3 regions of the Nocardioides campestrisoli genome follow, and region 2 is predicted to be linked to each of the others. Evidence: predicted binding sites of a transcription regulator. Region 2 holds the regulator's gene; each other region holds the start of a gene.

Region 1 (7,292 bases), 700 kb from region 2:
CAGGCCAGGACGACGGGCAGCCGGTGGTAGCCGCGCAGGATCCGGGTGGGACGACGTACGGCGCCGGGCGCGAGCTGCAGGTCGGGGAACCGGTCGAAGAGCGCCCGCAGCCCGACCTCCCCCTCCATCCGGGCCAGCGAGGCGCCCAGGCAGTGGTGCCGGCCGGCGGAGAACGAGAGGTGCTCGCGGGCGTTGGCACGTTTCACGTCGAACCGAGTCGGGTCGGCAAAGACCTCCGGGTCCCGGTTGGCCCCGCCGAGCACGGTGGCGACCAGCATCCCGGGGCTGACCGACACGCCCGCCACGGTCGTCTCCTCGCGGCAGGTGCGCGCGGTGAGCAGCACCGGCGGATCCACCCGCAGTGCCTCCTCCACCGCGTTGCCCCACCACGACGGGTCCTCGCGCAGGACCGCGAGCTGCTCGGGGTTCTCCCGCAGCAACACCACCGCGTTGCCGAGCAGGTTGACCGTGGTCTCGAAGCCGGCGGCCAGCACCAGCCCGGCGGTCGCCTTCAGCTCCTGCTCGCTCAGCCCCACGCCGTCGTCCTGGGCGCGCACCAGCTGGCTCATCAGGTCGTCGCCGGGCCGGCTCCGCAGCAGGCGCAGGTGGTCGCTCAGCCAGGTGTCGAAGGCGGCCAGCGCCGTGTCGACCTGCCGGTACTCCGACCAGGGCAGGCCCATGTCCAGGCTCGCGGCCGCGGCGGTGCCCATCTCCAGCACCTTGCTGTGCTGGTCCTCCGGCACCCCGAGCACCTCGCAGATCACCGCCACCGGCAGCGGGGCGCAGTAGTGCTCGACCAGGTCCACCGGGCCGTCGCCCGCCCGCGCGGCCAGGTCGTCGAGCAGGCCCGCGGCGATCTCCTCGGTCCGGTCCCGGAGCCGCTCGACCGCCCGCGCGGTGAAGACCCGGGTGACCAGCTTGCGGTAGCGGACGTGGTCCGGCGGCTCGGTGACCAGCAAGGACGGCGGATGCATGGGATGGAGGGTGTCGGGCGCCGCCCAGTCGCGGAGCCGGACCAGCCAAGGCTGCGCCGGGCCTGGTACGCCGGCGGCGAAGGCGGGGCTGCTGAGCACCTCGCGGACCACCGCGTGCCGGGCGGTGACCCGGCCGAACGCCGTGCGCGGCAGCGGTCCTCGGGCGCGGATGTCCTCGATCACCTGCCACGCGGGGGCCGGGTCCGGCTGGTTGGTGGCGACCACCAGCCGGCCCTGCAGGTCGCCGCGGCGCGCCGAGGTACGCAGCGCGAACCGGGGCAGCCCCTCGGAGACACCCCAGTGGATCGCCCGGGTCGGGCGCAGCCCGGCGGGGATCCGGCGAGTCAGGGCGGAGACGGCCTGGACGGGCCCGGAGCGAGCGGGCGAGGGCTTCGCGGCAGTGGACGACACGCCAGCCAGTGTGGCCCGCTCAGCGCTCCTTGACCACCTGTCGTCCCAACGCGGCCAGCGCCGTCACCACGACGTACGGCTCGCCGACGAGCACCAGCGCCAGTCCGAGCAGCAGCGCCAGGTCCGGCCCGTGCAGCACCGAGAAGATCAGCCCGGTGGGCAGCGCCCCCGCGGGCGTGCTGATCACCGCGCCCAGCTCGACCGGCGGCGGGTCGGCGGCGCGCATCGTCGCGGCCAGTCCGGCGACCGCCAGGTGCACCCCGCCCCACCAGGGACCGTCGACCAGCAGCACCGCCGGCACGGCGACCAGCGCGCACGCCAGCGTCGGCGCGGCGGTGAGCGCCAGCGTCACCGTCCAGGGGGCGGCGCGCACCGAGCGGCGCAGCCCGCGCGACCCGAGCCAGGTGCGCAGGCCCGCCCCGGCCTGCCGACCCGCCCAGGCGACGACGGCGGTCGCGGCGAGGATGGCGGCGCCGTACCCGAACCCCTCGCCCGCCACCAGCACGAACGGCACGGCCAGGAAGGTGACAGCGACCGCGCGCCAGCGCCGGCGCACCTGCCGGGCGTCGGCGACCAGGAACGCGAGCCCGCCACGGCCGCGCAACGGACGGGACGGGTGCCGGCCGCGGCGCTGGTCGGCGCGGCGGCGCTGGAGCCCGGTGAGCGGGGAGGCGTCGAGCATCAGGGCGGAGTCCGCGACCGCGTCGACCACCTCCCGGCCCCGGGCCAGCTGGGCGTCAGAGAGCTCGGCGAGGCGGCCGGCAGTGCGCAGGGTGAGGGCGAGACCGGCGACCAGCACCAGCGCGAGCACGCCCGCGGCCACCCAGGCGGCGGCGACCACTCCGTCGGCCGTGAGCGCCGGGGACTCCGGCAGCCCGGCCCCGCCGAGCAGCACCCAGCTGAGCAGGGCGAGACCGACCCCGCCGAGCAGACCGGCCGGGAGGGTGCCCGGCGCCCGGCCCCACGGCCGCGCCGTCTGGGCGGGCAGCAGCGCGAGCGGGACCAGGGCACCGACGACGGCGCCGAGGGCGGCCCCGGCGGCGAGCGGGGCGGGCTCGAGACCACCGCCCTGCGCGGCCATCGCCGCCAGCAGCCCGACGACCACCCCGCCGAACGCCCCGCCGGTGACCGCCGCGCCGAACGGGCCCCGGAGCAGCACCGCCCGGTCCGCGGTCGTGGTGAGCAGCCAGCGGGCGGTGGCCCGCTCCGCGGAGACCGGACCCGCCGCCCCGAGGGCGAGCAGCAGCGCGCCGAGGCCCAGGCAGACGACTGCGAGGGCGGCGTACGCCGGGTGGTCCTGCACCGCGCACGCGCCGGCGCTGCACGTGCGTCCGGTGAAGGTCTCCCGGGCGAAGGAGAGGATCCACACGGTGATCAGCGCGGTGCTGAAGATCCAGACGTAGAGGTCGGCGAACCTCTCGCCGGCCTCCGAGGCTCGGGAGCGGGCGACCGCGAGGGCGCGCGCCGCCTCGCGGGCGGCGACGTCGTCGCCGCCCCGGTCCCGGGTGGCGTCGAGGGAGGTCATCCGCCGCTGACCACGACGACCCGGGCGCCGGAGGCCGCCACCAGGTCCTCGGAGTGGCACGCCATCAGCACCGAGCGACCCTCGGCCGCCTGCAGGCCCAACCACTCACCCAGCCACGCGCGGCCGGCGGTGTCGAGCCGCTGCTCCGGCTCGTCGACCAGCAGCAGCCGCCACGGCCGGACCAGCGCGACGGCCAGGGAGAGCCGCTGCTTCTGTCCGGAGCTGAGCGTGCCGGGCACCTGGTCGGCCACCCCGGTCAGCCCGACGTCGACCAGCGCGGCGCGCGCGACCTCCGTGGGGTCGACCACGCTGTCGGCGCGGGCGAGCAGGTCGAGGTGCTCGAGCACGGTGAGGTCGGGGAACCAGGCGCTGTCGTCGAGCAGTGCCAGCACGTCGCCGCGGACGTCGGCCTCGCGAGTGTCGAGCGGCCGGTCGTCGAGCAGCACCTCGCCGTCCTCCGGCTCCTCGATCCCGACGAGGCAACGCATGAGGGTGGTCTTGCCGGCCCCGTTGGGGCCCACGAGCGCGACCACCTCACCCTCGGCGACGTCGAGGTCGACGCCCTCGAGCACGCGTCGTCCGCCGAACTCCTTGGTCAGCCCCCGCACCGTCAGCACGCGCAGAGCCTAGGGCAGGGAACGGGCGTGCGGGCACGGGGTCCCGACGCTGTGGATGGGCGGCAGTCGCGACCCATCGGACTTTTTTCGAACATACGTCCACGGTTCGAGACCAGGCCGGTCATGTGGTGCCGTTCTGTCGGTGGCGGCCGATTGACTCATCTGTGTCGGAGCATCGGGCTCCGGTACGGCGTCGGGGACGGGGGTCCTGGGATGTGGCAGCAGGCTGGCAGCGAGCACCCGATCACGCAGGCGGTGGCGCTGATCTCCGGGGCGCTCGACCTGGCGAAGGACGCCGACCCGGACTACCTCTCCGAGCGGGCCCAGCGTGAGGCCATGCTCGAGCTGTCCCGCCTCGGCGACCGGATGGAGTCGCTCCGGATGCGGGTGATCCGGGCCGCCGGCGTGCCGGCGGGCGCGACCGAGGCCGACGGCGCGCGGTCGGCCGCCGAGTGGCTGGCCAGCCGGACCCGCTCCGGGTTCGGTCCTGCCAGGGCCGCGGAGCGGTTGGCCGGTGCCGTGGCCGAGCGGTGGCTGCGGGTCGGGGCGGGTCTGGCCGACGGCTCGGTCAACCTGGCTCAGGCACGGGTGATCGTGAGGGCCCTGGACGCGCTGGTTATCGACCCCCTGCCTGGCGAGGAGGTGCCGACCGAGGTGCTGGACCGGGCCGAGGCGCGGCTGGTCGCGGACGCGGCCACCTTCGGTCCGGCGCAGCTGGCCGCCCTGGGCGCGAAGATCCTCCAGGTCGTCGCCCCGGAGACGTACGACGAGCACGAGCGCAAGCTGCTCGAACGGGCCGAGCGGCGGGCGCACGCGGCGACCCGGCTGACCCTGCAGCGCCGCGGCGACGGCTCGACGGAGGTGAAGGGCCGGATCCCGGACCACGTGGCCGCGAGGTTCCGGACGTTCCTCGACTCCTGGACCTCACCGAAGCAGGACGATGGCAAGGCGACGGGTGCCGCCACCGGGCTGGGAGCATTCGGGCACCGGGACCCGTCGACGGGCGAGCGGCTCCCGCAGGACCGGCTGCACGGCCTGGCCTTCTGCGCCTTCCTCGAGGCCGCCGACCCGGCGCGGATGCCGGTGCACGGCGGCTCCGCCACCCGGGTGCTGGTGACGATCGGGCTGGAGGCCCTGCGCACCGGCCTGGGCACCGGCTCGATCCTCAGCAACGGGGACGACGTGACCACCATCTCCACCGCCGCGGCGAGGCGGATGGCCTGCCAGGCCCAGATCGTCCCCGCCGTGCTGGGCTCCGACTCGGTGCCGCTGGACCTGGGTCGAGCAACGCGGTTCTTCACCGTGCAGCAACGGGACGCCAAGACCCTGACCCAGCACACCTGCGGGGCCGAGGGCTGCTCGATCCCGTCCACCTGGTGCGAGGCTCACCACGCCCGCGATCCCTGGGCCGCCGGCGGCGGCTCGGACCTGGCCGACCTGGAGTTCCTCTGCTCCTGGCACCACCACCGGGCCCACGATCCCGGCTACACCACCACCCGGATGCCGGACGGCGACGTCCGGTTCCGCAGGCGGCGGTGAGGGAGGGTGCGGCGCCCGACGACCGACACACCCTCGCTGCCCCAGCCGGTGCTGCGTGGCATGCTCGCGCCCCATGACCACCGCAGCGCCCGACGACCCGTCGCAGCCGCCACCTCCCCGGACCCTCGAGGTGATCGCCTGGGTGCTGCTGGCGGCCGGGGCCATGGTGCTGCTGCTCCGGTACGGCGACCTGGGCGAGGTGCCCACGCACTTCGGCGCCAGCGGCGAGCCGGACGACTGGGGTCCTCGATGGGCACTGCTGGTCCTGCTCGCGCTCTGGGTCGGGCTGCTGGCGGGAACGACACTCCTCGCCCGGCGGCCGCAGTGGCACAGCTACCCGCGGGAGGTCACCGACCAGAACCGAGCCGTCCTGCACCTCGAGTCCTCCCGGATGATGTCGTGGACCGGGGTCGGCTTGTCGACCGTGTTCCTGGGGATCGTGCTGGGCGCGACGTCGAGCGCCTCCGCGTCCCCCTCCCAGAGCACCGGGCTGGCGATCTCATGCGCGGGACTCGTGCTCGTGCTCGCCGCGCCGGTCGTCGGGATCGTCCGGATGCTGCGCGTCGGCTAGAACGCGTCGAACGCGGCGGCGTACCTGAACCGACCCCGGGGATGCGGGCGTCCCGCGAGCGCGAGCGCCTGGAAGAGGTCTCCGTACTCCGTGACCGGCGACTCGACGCCGAGCTCGTGGGCAGGCACGAAGCCGAAACGGCCGTAGTAGGCGGGGTCACCCACCAGCCCGACGAGCGTCTCGCCGCTCTGCTCGGCCCGCCGCACGACCTCGCGGATCAGCGCCGCACCGATCCCCTGGGACTGGTGGGCGGGCAGCACCGAGACCGGGCCCAGCCCGAGCACCGGCACCTCGTCCACGTGCGCCCGGGTGCAGACCACCTGGCCGACGATCTGCCCGTCGACCTCAGCCACGAGGGCCAGCTCCGGCAGCCAGCCCTCGTCGCGCCGGAGCAGCCGCAGCAGGTCCACCTCGCCAGGCGGACCCCCGGGCGAGGACGGCGGCGCGGAGTAGGGGGCTCCCCGGAACGCGTCGGCGACCACGGCGTCGACCGCGGCGGCATCGTCCGGCTCCTCGGCGCGGACCACCAGGTCGGCGGGGGCGGGCACAGCCGGTCGAGGCTCCGGGTCCAGGTCGTCCATGCCTCGGACGCTAGTCCGGTGCGGCCGGCTCGCCCAGCGCTTTTCCCCTCAGCCGCGCTCGCCCCCGTCGCGACGTCCGCGCAGGAACGCCTGCTCGGCCTCGTTCTCGGTCATCGCGATCGCCCGGTCGTACGCGGCTCGCGCCTCCTCGGTTCGCCCCAGCCGGCGCAGCAGGTCGGCGCGGGCGACGTGCCACGGCTGGTACGACGGGAGGGCACCCGCCAGCTCGTCTACCCGGTCCAGCCCGGCTTCGGGTCCGTCGAGCTCGGCGACCACCAGCGCCCGGTTGAGCGCGACCACCGGGGTCGGGGTGACGGCGTACAGCTGGTCGTAGAGGGCGCGCAGCTGCGACCAGTCCGTCTCCTCGGCGGTCGCCGCGTCGGTGTGCACGGCGTTGATCGCGGCGTGCAGCTGGTGGTGGCCGGGATGGCTGAGCCCGGCGTGGTTGCGGCGCAGGCACTCGCGGACCAGCGCGTGCCCCTCGGCGACGAGGGCGTGGTCCCACCGGGTGCGGTCCTGCTCGGCCAGGGGCACCAGCCGGCCGTCGACCACGCGGGCCGGGCGGCGCGCCTCGGTGAGCAGCATCAGCGCCAGCAGCCCCATCACCTCGGGCTCGTCGGGCATCAGCACCCGCAGCACCCGGGTCAGCCGGATCGCCTCCGCGCACAGGTCGGTGCGCACCGGCTGGTCGCCGTGGCGCGGCAGGTACCCCTCGTTGAAGACCAGGTAGAGGGTGGCCAGCACGCCGCCCAGCCGGTCCGGGAGCTCCGCGTCGTCGGGCACCCGGTAGGGGATCCGGGCGGCGGCGATCTTCTGCTTGGCCCGGGTGATCCGCTGGGCCATCGCCCGCTCCTCCACCAGGAACGCCGCGGCGATCTCCGGGACGGTCAGCCCACCCAGCAGCCGCAGGGTCAGCGCCACCCGGGTAGCCGGAGCCAGCGCCGGGTGGCAACAGGTGAAGAGCAGCCGCAGCCGCTCGTCCGGGATCGAGGTCACGAGACCGTCGTCCCCGCCGTCGCCACCGCCGTCGTCACCCTGGATCATCAGCGCCTCCCGGTGCCTGGCCTGCCGCGT
Region 2 (7,292 bases):
ATCGGCGGGGACGCCGAGGAGGTCCGCGACGAGGCGATTAGCGCCTCCTTCGGCAACGAGCTGCGGGACAAGGCGATCATCGCCTTCGGCATCGCCTTCGCGGCCCAGCTGATCTACCTCGCCATCCGGTTCAAGTGGACCTTCGGCCTGAGCGCGGTGATCGCGATGGCCCACGACGTGCTGATCGTGGTCGGGCTCTTCGCCTGGCTGCAGAAGCCGATCGACGGCATCTTCCTGGCCGCGGCGATGACCATCATCGGTCTCTCGGTCAACGACACCGTGGTCGTCTTCGACCGGATCCGCGAGCGCTGGCGGGGCTCCAAGCCCGGGGAGCTCTTCCGTGACATGGCCAACAAGGCCGCGGTGGAGACGCTCCCGCGCACGGTCAACACGGGTCTGGGCACCATGTTCATCCTGGCCGCGCTCGCGGTCCTCGGCGGCGACTCGCTGCGCGACTTCGCGATCGCCCTGCTCGTGGGCCTCGTGGTGGGCACCTACAGCTCGGTCTTCACCGCGACCCCACTGGTCACCTACCTGCAGGAGCGGTGGCCGATGAGCAAGGAGACCAAGGTCAAGGTCGAGCGGGCCCCCGACGACTCCGGTGCCGTCGTCTGAGCGTCGGCGGTCCCGACTAGGGTTCACGGGTGCCTGATTCCGTCCGGAAGGTCCTGAGCGACGCCGTCACCGCCCTGGGTGGCCAGGAGCGGGACGGTCAGGTCGCGATGGCCGACGCGGTCGCCGAGGCGATGGCCAAGGGCGAGCACCTGCTCGTCCAGGCCGGCACCGGCACCGGCAAGTCGTTGGCCTACCTGGTCCCGAGCCTCCTGCACGACACCAGGGTGGTGGTCGCCACCGCCACCCTGGCGCTCCAGCACCAGCTGGTCGAGCGGGACATCCCGCGGCTGGTCGAGGCGGTCGGGGACCGGCTCGACGCGTCGTACGCGGTGCTCAAGGGGCGCTCCAACTACGCCTGTCTGCACCGGGTGCGCGAGGGTGTGCCCGACGAGCAGGGCGTGCTGGTCGACGTGCCCGCGGGCTCGATGGGCGCCGAGGTGCTCGAGCTGCGCGCCTGGGCGGAGAAGGAGTCCGAGCAGGGCGGCACGGGGGAGCGCGACCACGCGCCCCGGCACACCGACCGGACCTGGCGCCAGGTCAGCGTCAACCACCGCGAGTGCCTGGGCGCGGCCCGCTGCGCCTTCGCCCAGGAGTGCTTCGCGGAGCGGGCCAAGGAGAAGGCGGCCCAGTCCCACCTGATCGTCACCAACCACTCGCTGCTCGCGATCGACGCGATCGAGGGGGTGCCGATGATCCCGGAGTACGACGTGGTGGTCATCGACGAGGCGCACGAGCTGACCGCGCGGGTCACGCAGGCGGCCACCGACGAGCTGAGCGTCGCCGACGTCGAGCGGGCGGCCCGCCGGGCCTCCCGCTTCGTCGAGGACCAGACCAGCACCTCCCACCCGGCCGATGACCTGGCCGACGCTGCCGAGGCGCTCGCCGACGCGCTGGCGATGACCCCCGGCGGGCGGATCGACTCCGCGAGCGAGCAGCTCAGCGACGCCCTCGTGCTGGTCCGGGACGCCGCACGCGCGGTGGTCTCGGCGTTCGGCAAGGAGGACAAGGCCGCCAAGGACGCGGACGCCGCCCGAACCCAGGCCAAGGGGCTGGCCCAGGAGGTCTTCGTCACCGCCGAGCGGATGGCCGCGGGCAGCGACGCCGACGTGCTGTGGCTCAACGAGGCCCGGGAGCGGATGCCCGCCCGGTTGGCGGTGGCGCCGCTGCAGGTGTGGGCGCAGATGCGCGATCGGCTGCTCACCGACAAGACGGTGGTCTTCACCTCCGCCACCCTGATGCTCGGCGGCGACTTCAGCTCGGTGGCCGGCAGCGTGGGGCTCAAGCCCTCGGAGCGGATCGACACCGGGGCGCCCCAGGCCGCCGACGACAAGGCCCTGCCGTGGCGCGGTCTCGACGTCGGCTCGCCGTTCGACTACGGCCGCCAGGGCATCCTCTACCTGGCGCGACAGCTTCCCCCGCCGGGACGGGACGGGCTCGGCCCCGCGCACCTGGACGAGATCGTCGACCTGGTCGACGCGGCGGGGGGTCGCGCGCTGGGTCTCTTCTCCTCCCGGCGGGCGGCGGAGGCCGCGGCCGAGGTGGTGCGCGAGCGGCTGCCGCACCTGACCACGCTGGTCCAGGGGGAGGCTCAGCTCCCCGAGCTCTCCCGGCAGTTCGTCGAGGACCCGCACACCTGCCTGTTCGGGACGCTGAGCCTGTGGCAGGGCCTCGACGTGCCGGGCGACACCTGTCAGCTGGTGCTGATCGACCGGATCCCGTTCCCGCGGCCCGACGACCCGCTGATGTCGGCCCGGCAGCGCGCGGCGGACCGGGCCGGTGGCAACGGGTTCATGCAGGTGGCCGCCACGCACGCGGCGCTGCTGCTGGCCCAGGGTGCCGGGCGACTGATCCGCACCACGTCGGACCGTGGGGTGGTCGCCATCCTGGACTCCCGGCTCGCGACGGCTCGCTACGGCGGTTTCCTCAAGGCGAGCCTGCCGCCGATGTGGACGACGACGGACCCGCAGGTGGTGCGCAAGGCGCTGAGCCGGCTCGCGGCCTCGGCTCAGTAGCCGAGGATCTGGTAGTCGCGCCGGTACATCCGGCGCACCCACTTCTCCAGCTCGGCCGAGGCCTCCCGGCGCTGTCCGGGGGCGGCGGTCTGGTTCTGCGGGTTCGCCGGCACCGCGGGGGCGCCCACCTGCTCGCAGACCTCGGCGAAGTCCCGGTCGAAGGACTCCAGCCGCCCGACGAAGTCCACCTGGCTGAGGTCGACGAGCCTGGTCTGCAGGGCCAGGTGCTGGTCGGTGCCGGGCACCGCGGCCAGGTCCTGGGTGCTCACCCACCGCGCGAACTCCACGACGTCCTGCATCCGCTTGTACGTCGCGGCGTCGAACCGGAAGTAGTTGTGGTTGACGACCTTGTCGTGCCACGCGGAGACGAACCGGTCCAGCGGGTCCCGGACGAAGGCGAACTTGAAGTAGTCCGAGAACGTCGACGTCGGGTAGTGGATCCGCATGGCGTGGTCGACGTCCATCGTCACCGAGTGCGCGGCGAAGTGGTGCCGGACCGTGCGGGTGGCCACCTTGGCCACCCGGTACCAGACGAACCGGTGGCTGTGGCTGATGGTCAGGTTGTAGCCGAGCGGGGAGAGCCAGCCCGTCTCGGCGCTCCGCTCACCGAGGTCGCGGACCAGGGTGGAGGCGTCGGCGGTCAGCTTGAACCGGTCGTCGGGCCGGGTCCGGAAGAGCTCGGGTGCCGGGGGCGCCGGTGGCTCTCCGCGGGACCCGCGCCCGCGGTCGTGCTGGTCTCGTCGGCTTCGGCGCATCGCCGGTGAGGCTACACGAGCGACGACCCTCACATCCGGCGCAGGACCGCCGTGACCTTGCCCAGGATCGTGGCGTGCGTGCCGTCGATCGGCTCGTAGGCGTCGTTGTGGGGGAGCAGCCAGACCTGGCCGTCCTTGCGCTGGAAGGTCTTGACCGTGGCCTCGCCGTCGATCATCGCCGCGACGATCTCTCCGTTGGCGGCCTCCGGCTGCTGGCGGATCACCACGTAGTCGCCGTGGCAGATGGCCGCATCGATCATCGAGTCGCCCGAGACCTCGAGCAGGAACAGGGTGCCGTCGCCGACCAGCTGCTTGGGCAGCGGGAAGACGTCCTCGACCCGCTCCTCGGCGAGGATCGGCCCGCCCGCGGCGATCCGGCCCACGACGGGGACGTACTGCGCGGCGGGCATCGAGTCGCCGATCCCCGTGGGGTCCACGCTCGCCTCGTCGGCGTTGCCCATCGCCCGCCGGGCGGCCATCATCTCGGGCAGGAAGACCTCGAGGGCGCGGGGCCGGTTGGGGTCGCGCTTGAGGTAGCCCTTCTCCTCCAGCACCTTGAGCTGGTGCGCGACGCTGCTCGAGCTGGTCAGCCCGACCGCCTGGCCGATCTCGCGCATGCTCGGCGGGTAGCCGCGCTGCTCGAAGGAGTCCTTGATGGTGGAGAGGATGCGCTGCTGGCGCGGGGTCAGCCCGGTGGCGTCCGGAGGACCGTCCGGCATCGGCACGACCTTGCCGCTGGTCTCGCGCGTCTTCGCCATCCTGGTGCCTCCTGGGGGTGGTGCGGGCTCGTGCCCTCACCGTAGTGCTCCAGCAGGCCTACTTCAAACAGGTGTTCGAAGACCGCGTGTCGTCAGTCCTCCGGCGTCCAGCCCCAGGTGACCAGCTCGAAGCCGGTGCGGAAGCCCAGTGCCACCAGCGCCTGGTACGTCGAGTCGGTGCCGATCACGGTGGCCGTGCCGGCACCGGTCTCCCGGGCCCGGTTCATCATCGTGCCGGTGAGCGCGTGCTCGATCCCGCGCCCGCGGGCCTGGGCCAGCGTCGTCACGTTCCCGAACATGACGCTGCCGTCGCGACGGTGGGAGCTGCCGGCCCCCTGCGGCTCGCCGGTGAACATGCTGCGAGCCACGAAGAACTGGTGGTCGGCCGGGTCGAGCGTGTCCAGGAAGCCGAGGTGGCTCGCGCTGGCCGAGGCCGAGAGGCCGAGACCGGCGAAGATCGTCGCGGCGGCGGGCTCGGTGTGGTCGGGCCAGGCCACGTCGATGTAGACGTGCTCGGGAGTCAGCGGGTCGATCGGGTGCTCGAGGTTGACGTGCATCGCCGGCGCCTGGTGCGGCGTCAGCCCGGCCTGGGCCAGCGTCGCCTCCAAGGCCGGGGTGGTGGTCTCCGGGGTGGTCACCCACTGGAACGGCAGGCCACGCTGCCGGAACGGCTCCAGCAGCTCGGGGACCCGCGTGGGCACGTCGGCGGAGGCGATCCGCGCCGTGGCGATCACGTTGCACGCGGCCAGCGGCAGGTGGGACCAGTAGACCGTGGCGTCCGGCTCGTCGCTGGTCGTAAAGACCGGGGACTTCGACACCGCGGCATGGAAGGCCGCGAGGTCGGCCTCGATGGTCTCCATGGGGGTGGTCAGGAGATCGCGCATGTGCAGGACGCTATGCGCGGGACCAACGGCCCGCATGCCTCAAACTGGTGACATCCCCTGTGTCATGGCCGGGGGCCCCGCGTAGCCGGTGTCGGTGCGACACGCCCTTCGAACAGTTGTTCGCCCAGATGCTTGATTCGTTCGAACAGGTGCTCTAACGTCGCACATGTGTTCGATCGAACGTCTGATCGAGACCATCCCGCCAGTCGCTCCCAGCAGGACTGTCGGAGGTCGCGACTAGACATCAGGTCGACAGCGATCCACCGGCTGACCGCCACTTCCCCAGGAGGTCCCAGATGAGCACCATGACCCTCGAGCACCCCGTCCGCCTCGCGACGGTGCACGAGCTGCGCCCGGCCGCCTGCGGTCCGGCGCCCGCCGTGCCCGTCCAGCGCGGCGCGGTGCGGCCTGAGGCTCGTCGCCAACAGGGCTCCGTGCGGCTCACCCGCCGCGGTCGTCTGGTCGTCTTCCTCACCTCGCTGGTCGCCGTGCTGGTCGCCGGCGTCGTCTTCGGCGCCGTCTCGGTGGCGACCGACAAGGAGGGCGTCGCGCCCGCGACGCAGGTCGTCATGGTCGACGAGGGCGACACCCTGTGGGGGATCGCGGCCGAGATCGCCGACGACGGCGACGTGCGCGCGGTGATGAACGAGATCGAGCAGCTCAACGCGCTCGACTCGAGCGTGGTGATGCTGGGCCAGGAGCTCCGCGTCCCGCTCGAGGGCTGACGCCCGGATCGCTCATCTCACAGACCCACAACTGAATAGCTTCCGCCGGTCGACTCGACCCCGGCCGGCGGAGCGGGGAAGAGGAGAGGCGGGGCCTGCGGGCCCCGCCTCTTCGTCTCTGGTCAGCGGGCGGCGCGTCGTCCGCCGGGCTTCCGGGGCGGCGGCTGGGGGCCGGGTGTGGGCTCCTCGGTGTCCTCGTCCCCGCCCTGCGCGGGGTTGCGCGCCAGCCCCAGCGCTGCGCTGAGCCGGGAGGCGAGCAGGAGCCCGACGAAGAGGCACGCCATCGCGCCGAGCGAGGCCAGTGCCAGCAGCGCCCATCCGGTCGAGCTCCCGCTCCGGGCGGAGGTGCCGAAGTCGATGGCCGTGTAGACGAGGTATCCCCAGGCGACTACGCAGGCGGTGATCCCCGCTGCCAGCGCGGCGATGCTGGTGTTGACCGAGGGGCCGGAACGCCTGGGCGCCGCTCGCCTCGCTCCAGCACGCTTCCCGGTCGCCACCTCCTCATTGTGACAGGTGCGTCGCGACGGTGGTCCAGAGCGCTTCGGTCGCCCGCCACGCCCCTGACCTGCGGCTTTGCCGGGGGAGCGGAGGTGGTGAAAAACAGCCTCGGCGTGTTGGGCCGTTCGGCTTGCACCCGTGGTGTCGGCGACGTACGGTTACCACTACATCTAGTACTTACACCGTTGTGGTTCTCCACATCTAGTCCACAGAGACTTCCCCGGACCCCACAGCGAGAACCGTTTCATCCACAGGAATCAGACACTCGTCCACAGGCGTTGAACCCTTAGCAGGGTGTTCTTCAGCGTGCCCGGACTTCACCCAGGGAGGGAGACCCCATGCACTGTCCGCACTGCCGGCACACCGACACGCGGGTCCTCGACTCCCGGGTCTCCGACGACGGCGGCCAGATCCGCCGCCGGCGTACCTGCCAGAGCTGTGGCAAGCGGTTCAGCACCGTCGAGCAGATGCAGCTGCTGGTCCTCAAGCGCTCCGGCGCCACCGAGCCCTTCACCCGCGACAAGGCGATCCACGGCGTGCGCAAGGCGTGCAAGGGTCGTCCGGTCACCGAGGACCAGCTCGCCTGCCTCGGCCAGGCCGTCGAGGACGCCCTGCGCAGCGAGGGGGTCGCCGAGGTGCCGGCCCACGAGGTGGGCCTGGCGATCCTGGCCCCGCTGCGCGAGCTCGACGAGGTCGCCTACCTGCGGTTCGCCTCCGTCTACCGCGCCTTCGAGAGCGCGGAGGACTTCGAGGCGGAGATCGCCATGCTGCGCGCAGAGCGCCCGCTGCCCGTCCCGACGGGATAGGCCCACGATCCGCCCGGCACGTAGTGGGGAAGCTGCGTGCCGGGCGCTCCACCCCAGGAGCACCCAGCAACACCCAGAGCACGACGTACGACGTACGACCAGCAAGACCGAACACGCGCCAGACCGACGCAACGAAGCCAGGACTGAGGAGATCCGCATGACGAAGACGGTGAACAAGGGGGGTCTGAAGATGCAGCGCGTCTTCAGCACGGCGGGCACGCACCCCTACGACGCGATCA
Region 3 (7,292 bases), 700 kb from region 2:
GCTGCGGCGGCGTACCGCGCGAGCCGGCAGCCGGGTGCTGCCGCGCTGGATCGCCGCGGTCCTCTCCACCGTCCTGGTGCTGTGGCTCGCGGTCACCGCGCTCAACACCTGGGTCTACCAGCGCACCCTGGACGCGCTCAACGAGGCGTTCACCGTCTCCGACCTGGAGATCGACGGCGACGTCGAGCCACCCACCTCCCGGCTGCGCTCGACCGGACCGGCGTCCCAGGTGGCCTGGGAGGAGGTCGGCGACGAGGGACGGCTCTTCCTGCGCCGGGGCCCGACCGTCGAGCAGATCGCCGCGTTCGCACCGGGTGGCGAGGCGGTGGAGCCGATCCGGGTCTACGTCGGCCGGGCCACCACCGACGACCCCCAGGAGCGGGCCGACCTCGCCCTCGACGAGCTGGAGCGGTTCGGCGCCTTCGACCGGGAGGCCGTGCTGGTGGTCGTCCCGACCGGGACCGGGTGGGTCAACGAGCAGCTGGTGCAGCCGGTGGAGCACCTGTACGCCGGCGACGTCGCAACCGTCTCGCTCCAGTACTCCCACCTGCCGAGCCCGTTGGCCTTCCTCACCGAGGAGGAGGCCGCGCAGGAGACCGGGAGGGCGCTGATCGGCGCGGTGGACGCGCGGATCGCCGAGCTGCCCGCCGACCGGCGACCCGACCTGCTGGTCGCCGGGGAGAGCCTGGGCTCCTTCGGCGCCAGCGCCGCCTTCGACGACCTGGACGACCTCGTCGCCGAGACCACCGCGTCGCTGTGGGTCGGGCCCCCGGAGACCGTGCACCTGCGGCGCGAGGCCGAGGCCGAGCGGCAGACCGGCTCGACCCAGGTCAAGCCGGTGGTCGGCGGCGAGGAGGTCCTGTTCGCCAACCGGGACTCCGACATCGTCGGCCACCCGCGCGCGGTCTTCCTCCAGCACGCCGACGACCCGATCGTCTGGTGGGACTGGCAGACCGCCGTCACCGAGCCCGACTGGCTCTCCGAACCGCTCGACCCGGCGGTCAATCCGGCGATGGAGTGGGCCCCGGTCTCCACCTTCCTCAACCTGGCCGTCGACATGGCAGTGAGCACGGCGTTCGACGAGGACTTCGGGCACAAGTACGGCACCCAGCCGCTGACCGCCTGGGTCGCGATGCTGCAGCCGGCCAGCTGGGACGAGGACCGGGTCGCGGAGCTGCGGCAGCGCCTCGCCCGCCTGCCCCGCTGATCACCCCTGCTGATCCTTGCGCTGATCCCCCCTCGCTGATCCCCGCTGGTCCGTCAGTCGGCCGGTCGGTCCCCCACCCGGTAGTCGCTCGGCCTCAGGCCGAGGACCGTGCGGAAGTCGGCCGCCAGGTGCGCCTGGTCGGCGTACCCGAGCTCGGCGGCGACGCCCGCCAGGTCGGCGGACGGGTCCGTACGGATCCGCTCCGCAGCCTCCTGCAGGCGGCGCCGACGGATCATCGCCGCGGGCGGTAGCCCGACGTACCTCCGGGCCAGGCGCTGGACCGTGCGCGGCGAGACGCCGAGGCGCTCCGCGATGTGCTCGACCTTGAGCACCTCGGGGTCGGAGTCGATCGCGTCGGCCATCGCGTTGGCCAGCAACGCGTGGTCGTCCGGCTCGGGAGCCACGGCGAGCAGCCAGTCGCCGTACGCCGTCACCGCCGCCGACCGTCGCTCGGCGGGCGACCCCGACCCGGTCATCGCGGCCACGACGCTCGCGTGCAGGTCGGGCAGGTCGAGCGGCCGGTAGTCGTCGCGCACCGACCCCGGGTCGTCGACCAGGAGCGGGACGGCGGCCGGGCGCAGGTGGGCGCCCACGACCCAGCCGCGGCCCGTGAGGTCCCGGTGCCAGCGCCGGGTGGTCGGCCCGGAGAGCGCCACCAGACCCTGCTCGACCACCAGGTTGGAGGCCGGGAACGCGATGACGTGCTGCCGGGAGACCCGGCCGGGCGCCAGGTCCCACTCCGGGATCCAGAACCACCGGACCCAGGTCGCGAGGGGCTCCGCGGCCGGCTCGCGGTGGAAGGTGGGCAGCGCGGCGGGGTAGAGGATGCCCCGGCCGTCGGCGGCCCGGTCCGCCCGCTTCCCGCCCGGCTCCCCGGCGTCGTCGGTGGTCACCGATCGACCCTAGGGCTGTCGTGTATCTCCAAGCCAGGGCGGCCCGCGCCTTCCTAGCGTGGATCCCATGAACTCGACACAGGACCAGACCGACCAGACGACACCGACAGCCCAGACCACACAGACAGCACAGGGCATCCCGGGCGCCGCTTCCGGCAAGCACACCGACCGCGGGGTCCCGCACGGCTACACCAGCGTGACGCCGTTCCTCGCCGTCCCGGACGCCCGGGCCGCGCTCGACTTCTACCGCGACGTCTTCGGCGCGAGGGTCGTCGACGTCACGGAGATGGACGGGGTAGTCGTGCACGCCGACCTCGACCTCGGGCACGGCCGGATCCAGCTCGGTGAGCCCAGCCCCGACTACCACCTGGTCGCCCCGCCGGCGGGCGAGGACGACTGCTACGCGCTCGGGCTCTACTGCGCCGACGTCGACGCGCTCGTCGCTCGGGCGGAGGAGGCGGGCGCGACGATCCGCGAGCCGGTGAGCACGTTCGTCTCGGGCGACCGGTTCGCCAGCATCCGCGACCCGTTCGGGGTGCGCTGGTCGATCATGACCCGGGTGGAGGACCTGTCGGAGGAGGAGAGCGCGGCCCGGGTCGCGGAGTGGGCGGCGCAGCAGGGCTGAGACGCCCCCGCGCGGGGATGCGGCCGGGTGTTCGTCGTCAGCACCCTCGACGAGGTGGGGCGTCGGGCCTGAGAGTGGAGATCGACCGGGCAGGCACGCGAGAGGAGCAGGGCATGACGGACGACGCGTACGACGCCGTGGTGATCGGCATGGGTCCTGGCGGGGAGGTCGCAGCCACCCGCCTGCTGCAGGCGGGCAAGAGGGTCGCCGTCGTGGAACGAGAGCTGATCGGCGGCGAGTGCGGCTACTGGGCGTGCATCCCGTCGAAGACCCTGCTGCGTCCCGTGGAGCTCGCGCTCCAGGCGGCGGCCGCCCCCGGGGTCACCACACCTCCCCTCGACTGGGAGGCCGCTCGGCAGTGGCGGGACGCCATGGTGCGGCACCTCGACGACGCCAAGCAGGTCGCCGGCTACGAGGACCAGGGCGCCACGGTGGTGCGGGGCGAGGCCCGGATCGCCGGTCCGGGTGTGGTGGAGGTCGACGGACGCCGCCTGGTCACGCAGCACGTCATCGTGGCGACCGGCTCCCGTTCGGTCGTCCCGGAGATCGAGGGGCTCGACGAGTGCACCGTGTGGACCAACCGGGAGGCGACCGGCTTCGAGCAGGTCCCCGGCCGGGTCGTCGTCATCGGGGCGAGCGCGGTCGCCGTGGAGGTGGCCCAGTACCTCGCCGGGTACGGCGCGCAGGTCACGCTGGTGGGACGAGGACCCCGCCTGCTGCGGCGCGAGGAGCCGCGCGTCGGCGAGCTGGCGGCCGAGCACCTCCGCGCCCGGGGGATCGACCTGCGCCTCGGAGCGGGACCGGTCCGCGCCTTCAAGGACGGCGCCGACAGCTCGCTCGTGCTGGACGACGGCAGCGTGCTGACCGCAGATGTCCTCGTCCTGGCCACCGGCCGGCGTCCTCGGACCGAGGGCCTGGGCCTGGAGGAGCTGGAGGTCACCCTCGACGGGCACGGTGCCCTCGCCGTGGACGAGCACTGCCATGCCGGCGCAGGCGTCTGGGGCGTCGGCGACGTCACCGGGACGGCGATGTTCACGCACGTGGCGAAGTACCAGGCGCGCATCGCCACCGCGGCGATCCTGGGACGCCCGCGGACCGCGAGGTACGACAGTGTTCCCCGCGTCGTCTTCGGCCATCCGGAGATCGCCGCCGTCGGCATGACCGAGGAGCAGGCGGTGGCCGGGGGTCGACGCGTCCGCACCTCGCAGGTCGATCTCACCGCCGCGCTGGCGCGCCCCTGGACCTACGAGGAGGAGCCGACCGGCGCCTGGCTGGGCCTGGTCGCCGACGCGGACACGGACCTGCTCGTCGGAGCCTGGGCTGTCGCGCCGCAGGCGAGCGAGTGGATCCATCAGGCGGCGCTCGCCATCGGGGCAGCGATCCCGATCGACCGGCTCCTCGACCACGTCCCGCAGTTCCCGACGTACAGCGAGGGCTTCGTGCCGGCCCTGGAGGGGCTGCTGGACTGAGTGGCTGCGGCGCTGAGGCCCGAAGTCCGTGCGCGGTCGACCGGTGCCGGAGTAGCCCCGCTCGGTCAGACCGGTCGGCGCATCACCACGCGTGGGAAGCCGCCCGCGACGGCGTCGGTGCGCGCCGCCAGCGTGAACCCGCCGTCCTCGAAGAGCCTGCGGGTGCCGACGAACGCCATCGTCAGGTCGACCTTCTGGCCGTCGTTGTCCACGGGGTAGCCCTCGACGGCCGGCGCGCCCTGTTCGGCGGCGTACGCCACGGCACCGGCGAGCAGGTGGTGGGAGATGCCCTGGCCGCGGTGCCCGGGCCGGACCCGGACGCAGATCACCGACCAGACCGGCAGGTCGTCGATGGGCTTGATCCTCGTCGACCTCGCGACCGGCAGGTCGGCACGCGGCGCGACGGCCGCCCAGCCGACCACCTCGTCCCCGTCGTAGGCCAGCACGCCCGGGGAGACCTTGCGGGCGCAGAGGTCGCGCATCGCGTCGCGACGCGCGGTCCCGGCCAGCTCACGGTTGGTCTTCGAGTCGATCCGGTGGCTCAGGCACCAGCAGACGTTGGCATCGGGCCTCTTGGGTCCGAGCATGGTCGCCACGTCGTCGAACCTGCTCAGGGTCGCAGGCTTCACCTCGATCGTCATCGGTCCTCCTCTCTCGTGCTCGTCAGCCTACCCCGTCTCGTTCGAACAGGTGTGTGGATAACGTCAGCACAGTGTCGGCGCCCGGCGCTAGTTTCGATCCATGACCTGGACCACCGCCGATTCCGCGCACCCCGTGCTGAGGTGTGCCGACACGGTGCTCGCCGCGGTGCGGGAGGTCGACCGCGTGGACCCGGCGTTCATGACGACCACGCAGAAGCGGACGGCGCTGCTCGAGCTCGCACGGGCTCGCGCCCAGGTGGAGGCGGTCTGGCTCCGGGTCCTCGACAGCGCCGGCGACCTGGCCGGCCTCACCGGCGAACGGGACGCGGCCGCCTGGCTCGCCGCGCACGCCCGGATGGACCGCGGCACCGCGTCCGGCGCCCAGCGGCTGGCGGGCGGGCTGGCCCACACCTGGCAGGCGACCGGCGCCGCGGTGCAGTCCGGCGAGGTCGCCGTCGCGCAGGCCAGGGTGATCATCCGCTGCCTGGACGACCTGGCCTCGGTCGGGACCGACTCCCGGGGAGTGCCCGACGGTCAGGGCGAGCCGGTCTCCGCCGAGGTCCTGGGGCTGGCGGAGGCCCGGCTGATCGAGCTGGCCGCGCTGCACTCCCCGGGCGAGCTCCGCACCCTCGGGGGGAAGATCCTCAGCACCGTGGCGCCCGAGGTGGCCGACGAGACCGAACGCCGCCGCCTCGAGGCTGCGGAGCGCCGGGCCGGAGCGGCCACCAGGCTCACGATGCGCCGCCGCGGCGACGGCTCGACCGACGTGCACGCCCGGATCCCCGAGGCGCTGGCCACCCGGCTCAAGACCTACCTCGACGCCTTCACCGCGCCGCGCACCGCTGCCGGGCCCCGATGGACCCCAGGGCGGGGGATCGTCGACCCGGCCACCGGGATCAAGCTCCCCTTCGACCGGGTGCAGGGACAGGCGTTCTGCGCGCTGCTGGAGTGTCTGCCCGCGGAGGTCATGCCGCTGCACGGCGGCTCCGCGACCAGCCTGGTCGTCACCGTCGACCTGGAGACGCTGAGGACCGGGCTCGGGGAGGCCACCACGCTCGGCGCGCCGGCCGACACCTCCCGGATCACCGCGGGCGAGGCGCGCCGCCTGGCCTGCCAGGCCACGATCATCCCGGCGGTCCTGGGCACCGACTCCGAGGTCTTCGACCTCGGGCGGAGCAGCCGGCTCTTCACCCGCGGACAGCGCCTCAAGACGGCCCTGGAACACCCCACCTGCCGCACGATCGGCTGCTCGGTGCCGGCCACCATGTGCGAGGCCCACCACGGCCGCGATCCCTGGTGCCGCGGCGGCACGACCGACCAGGCCGACCTGACGCACCTCTGCCCCTGGCACCACCACCGCGCCCACGACCCCGACTACCTGACGAAGCGCCTGGCCAACGGCGACGTGCGCTTCCACCGGCGGCGGTAGGCCGATGAGCAGAGACCAGCAGGCCGGCGCCGAGAGGGCCGGTGTGACCGCCCGACGTACCGTGGCGCCATGCCCTCCGAGCCGACCCAGACCGGATCCCCGGCCACCGGCGCCGACGCCCTGCTCGTGGGCTGCGGGGACCTGGGCACCAGCATCGGGTTCCGGCTGGCCGCCCGCGGACAGCGCGTCGTGGCGCTCCGGCGGCGCGCCGACCTCGTCCCCCCGCCCCTGGAGGGGATCGCGGCCGACCTCACCGCCGGACCACCCGCCCTGCCTCCGATGGACCTCGAACACCTCGTGGTCGCGCTCACCGCGCGCCCACGCAGCGAGGAGGCCTACCGGTCGACGTACGTCGAGGGCCTGGGCTACGCGCTCGACGGGCTCGAGGCCGTCGGGGCGATCCCGCGGCGGGCCGTCCTGGTCTCCTCCACCGCGGTCTACGGGGTGGTGGCCGAGGGTGAGCTGGTCGACGAGTCGACGCACGCCCGCCCGGCCGACGGACCGGGGCGGATGCTCCTGGAGGCCGAGCGGCTCTTCCTCCAGCGCGTGCCGCACGGCACCGTGCTCCGGCTCTCCGGGCTCTACGGGCGCGGACCCAGCCGGTTCGCCGACCAGGTGCTCTCGGGGAAGGTCACCGACCCGGACCGGTGGACCAACCGCCTGCACCGAGACGACGCCGCGGAGGCGGTGGTCCACCTGCTCACCCGGCCGGTCGCGCCGGGGCCCCTCTACGTCGGCACCGACGACGAGCCGGCCGTGCTGGGCGAGGTCGCGGCGTACCTCGCCCAGCGGATCGGCGGCCCCCGCCCGCCGAAGCCGTCGGTCCCCCACCGGCACGGCAAGCGCCTCTCCAACGCCCGGCTCCGGGCGACCGGCTGGGAGCCGGCCTACCCGAGCTACCGGGAGGGCTACCGGGACTACCCGGCGCTGGGCACCGCCACCTGAGCCTTGGCCATGTCCCGGCCGGCGCGCATCCCGAAGACCACGGCGGGGCCGATGGTCGAGCCGGGACCGGGGTAGGTCCGACC

What was found. The regulator LexA, encoded in region 2, represses DNA repair genes until DNA is damaged. The targets are predictions, from matches to a motif close to TCGAACANNTGTTCGA.
Region 1: a site for LexA is predicted at 3,615-3,630, ahead of H8838_RS19220 (HNH endonuclease signature motif containing protein). Genes of this name have one in related genera too.
Region 3: a site for LexA is predicted at 4,877-4,892, ahead of H8838_RS19275 (HNH endonuclease signature motif containing protein). Genes of this name have one in related genera too.

What each region holds. Positions count from the first base shown of each region.
Region 1 covers NZ_CP061768.1:4,061,340-4,068,631, forward strand. The annotation lists gene H8838_RS19205 (cytochrome P450) at 1-1,385, opposite strand, end outside; gene H8838_RS19210 (DUF6297 family protein) at 1,405-2,910, opposite strand; gene H8838_RS19215 (ABC transporter ATP-binding protein) at 2,907-3,527, opposite strand; gene H8838_RS19220 (HNH endonuclease signature motif containing protein) at 3,741-5,066, shown strand; gene H8838_RS19225 (DUF1648 domain-containing protein) at 5,140-5,637, shown strand; gene H8838_RS19230 (GNAT family N-acetyltransferase) at 5,634-6,218, opposite strand; gene H8838_RS19235 (RNA polymerase sigma factor) at 6,267-7,292, opposite strand, start outside.
Region 2 covers NZ_CP061768.1:3,366,248-3,373,539, reverse strand. The annotation lists gene secD (protein translocase subunit SecD) at 1-615, shown strand, start outside; gene H8838_RS15830 (ATP-dependent DNA helicase) at 645-2,627, shown strand; gene H8838_RS15825 (sulfotransferase family 2 domain-containing protein) at 2,621-3,382, opposite strand; gene lexA (transcriptional repressor LexA) at 3,412-4,140, opposite strand; gene H8838_RS15815 (GNAT family N-acetyltransferase) at 4,233-5,024, opposite strand; gene H8838_RS15810 (LysM peptidoglycan-binding domain-containing protein) at 5,321-5,749, shown strand; gene H8838_RS15805 (hypothetical protein) at 5,872-6,246, opposite strand; gene nrdR (transcriptional regulator NrdR) at 6,586-7,053, shown strand; gene H8838_RS15795 (vitamin B12-dependent ribonucleotide reductase) at 7,211-7,292, shown strand, end outside.
Region 3 covers NZ_CP061768.1:4,070,485-4,077,776, forward strand. The annotation lists gene H8838_RS19250 (alpha/beta-hydrolase family protein) at 1-1,207, shown strand, start outside; gene H8838_RS19255 (AraC family transcriptional regulator) at 1,261-2,100, opposite strand; gene H8838_RS19260 (VOC family protein) at 2,168-2,725, shown strand; gene H8838_RS19265 (dihydrolipoyl dehydrogenase family protein) at 2,839-4,194, shown strand; gene H8838_RS19270 (GNAT family N-acetyltransferase) at 4,260-4,835, opposite strand; gene H8838_RS19275 (HNH endonuclease signature motif containing protein) at 4,936-6,264, shown strand; gene H8838_RS19280 (NAD-dependent epimerase/dehydratase family protein) at 6,334-7,209, shown strand; gene H8838_RS19285 (FAD-binding protein) at 7,182-7,292, opposite strand, start outside.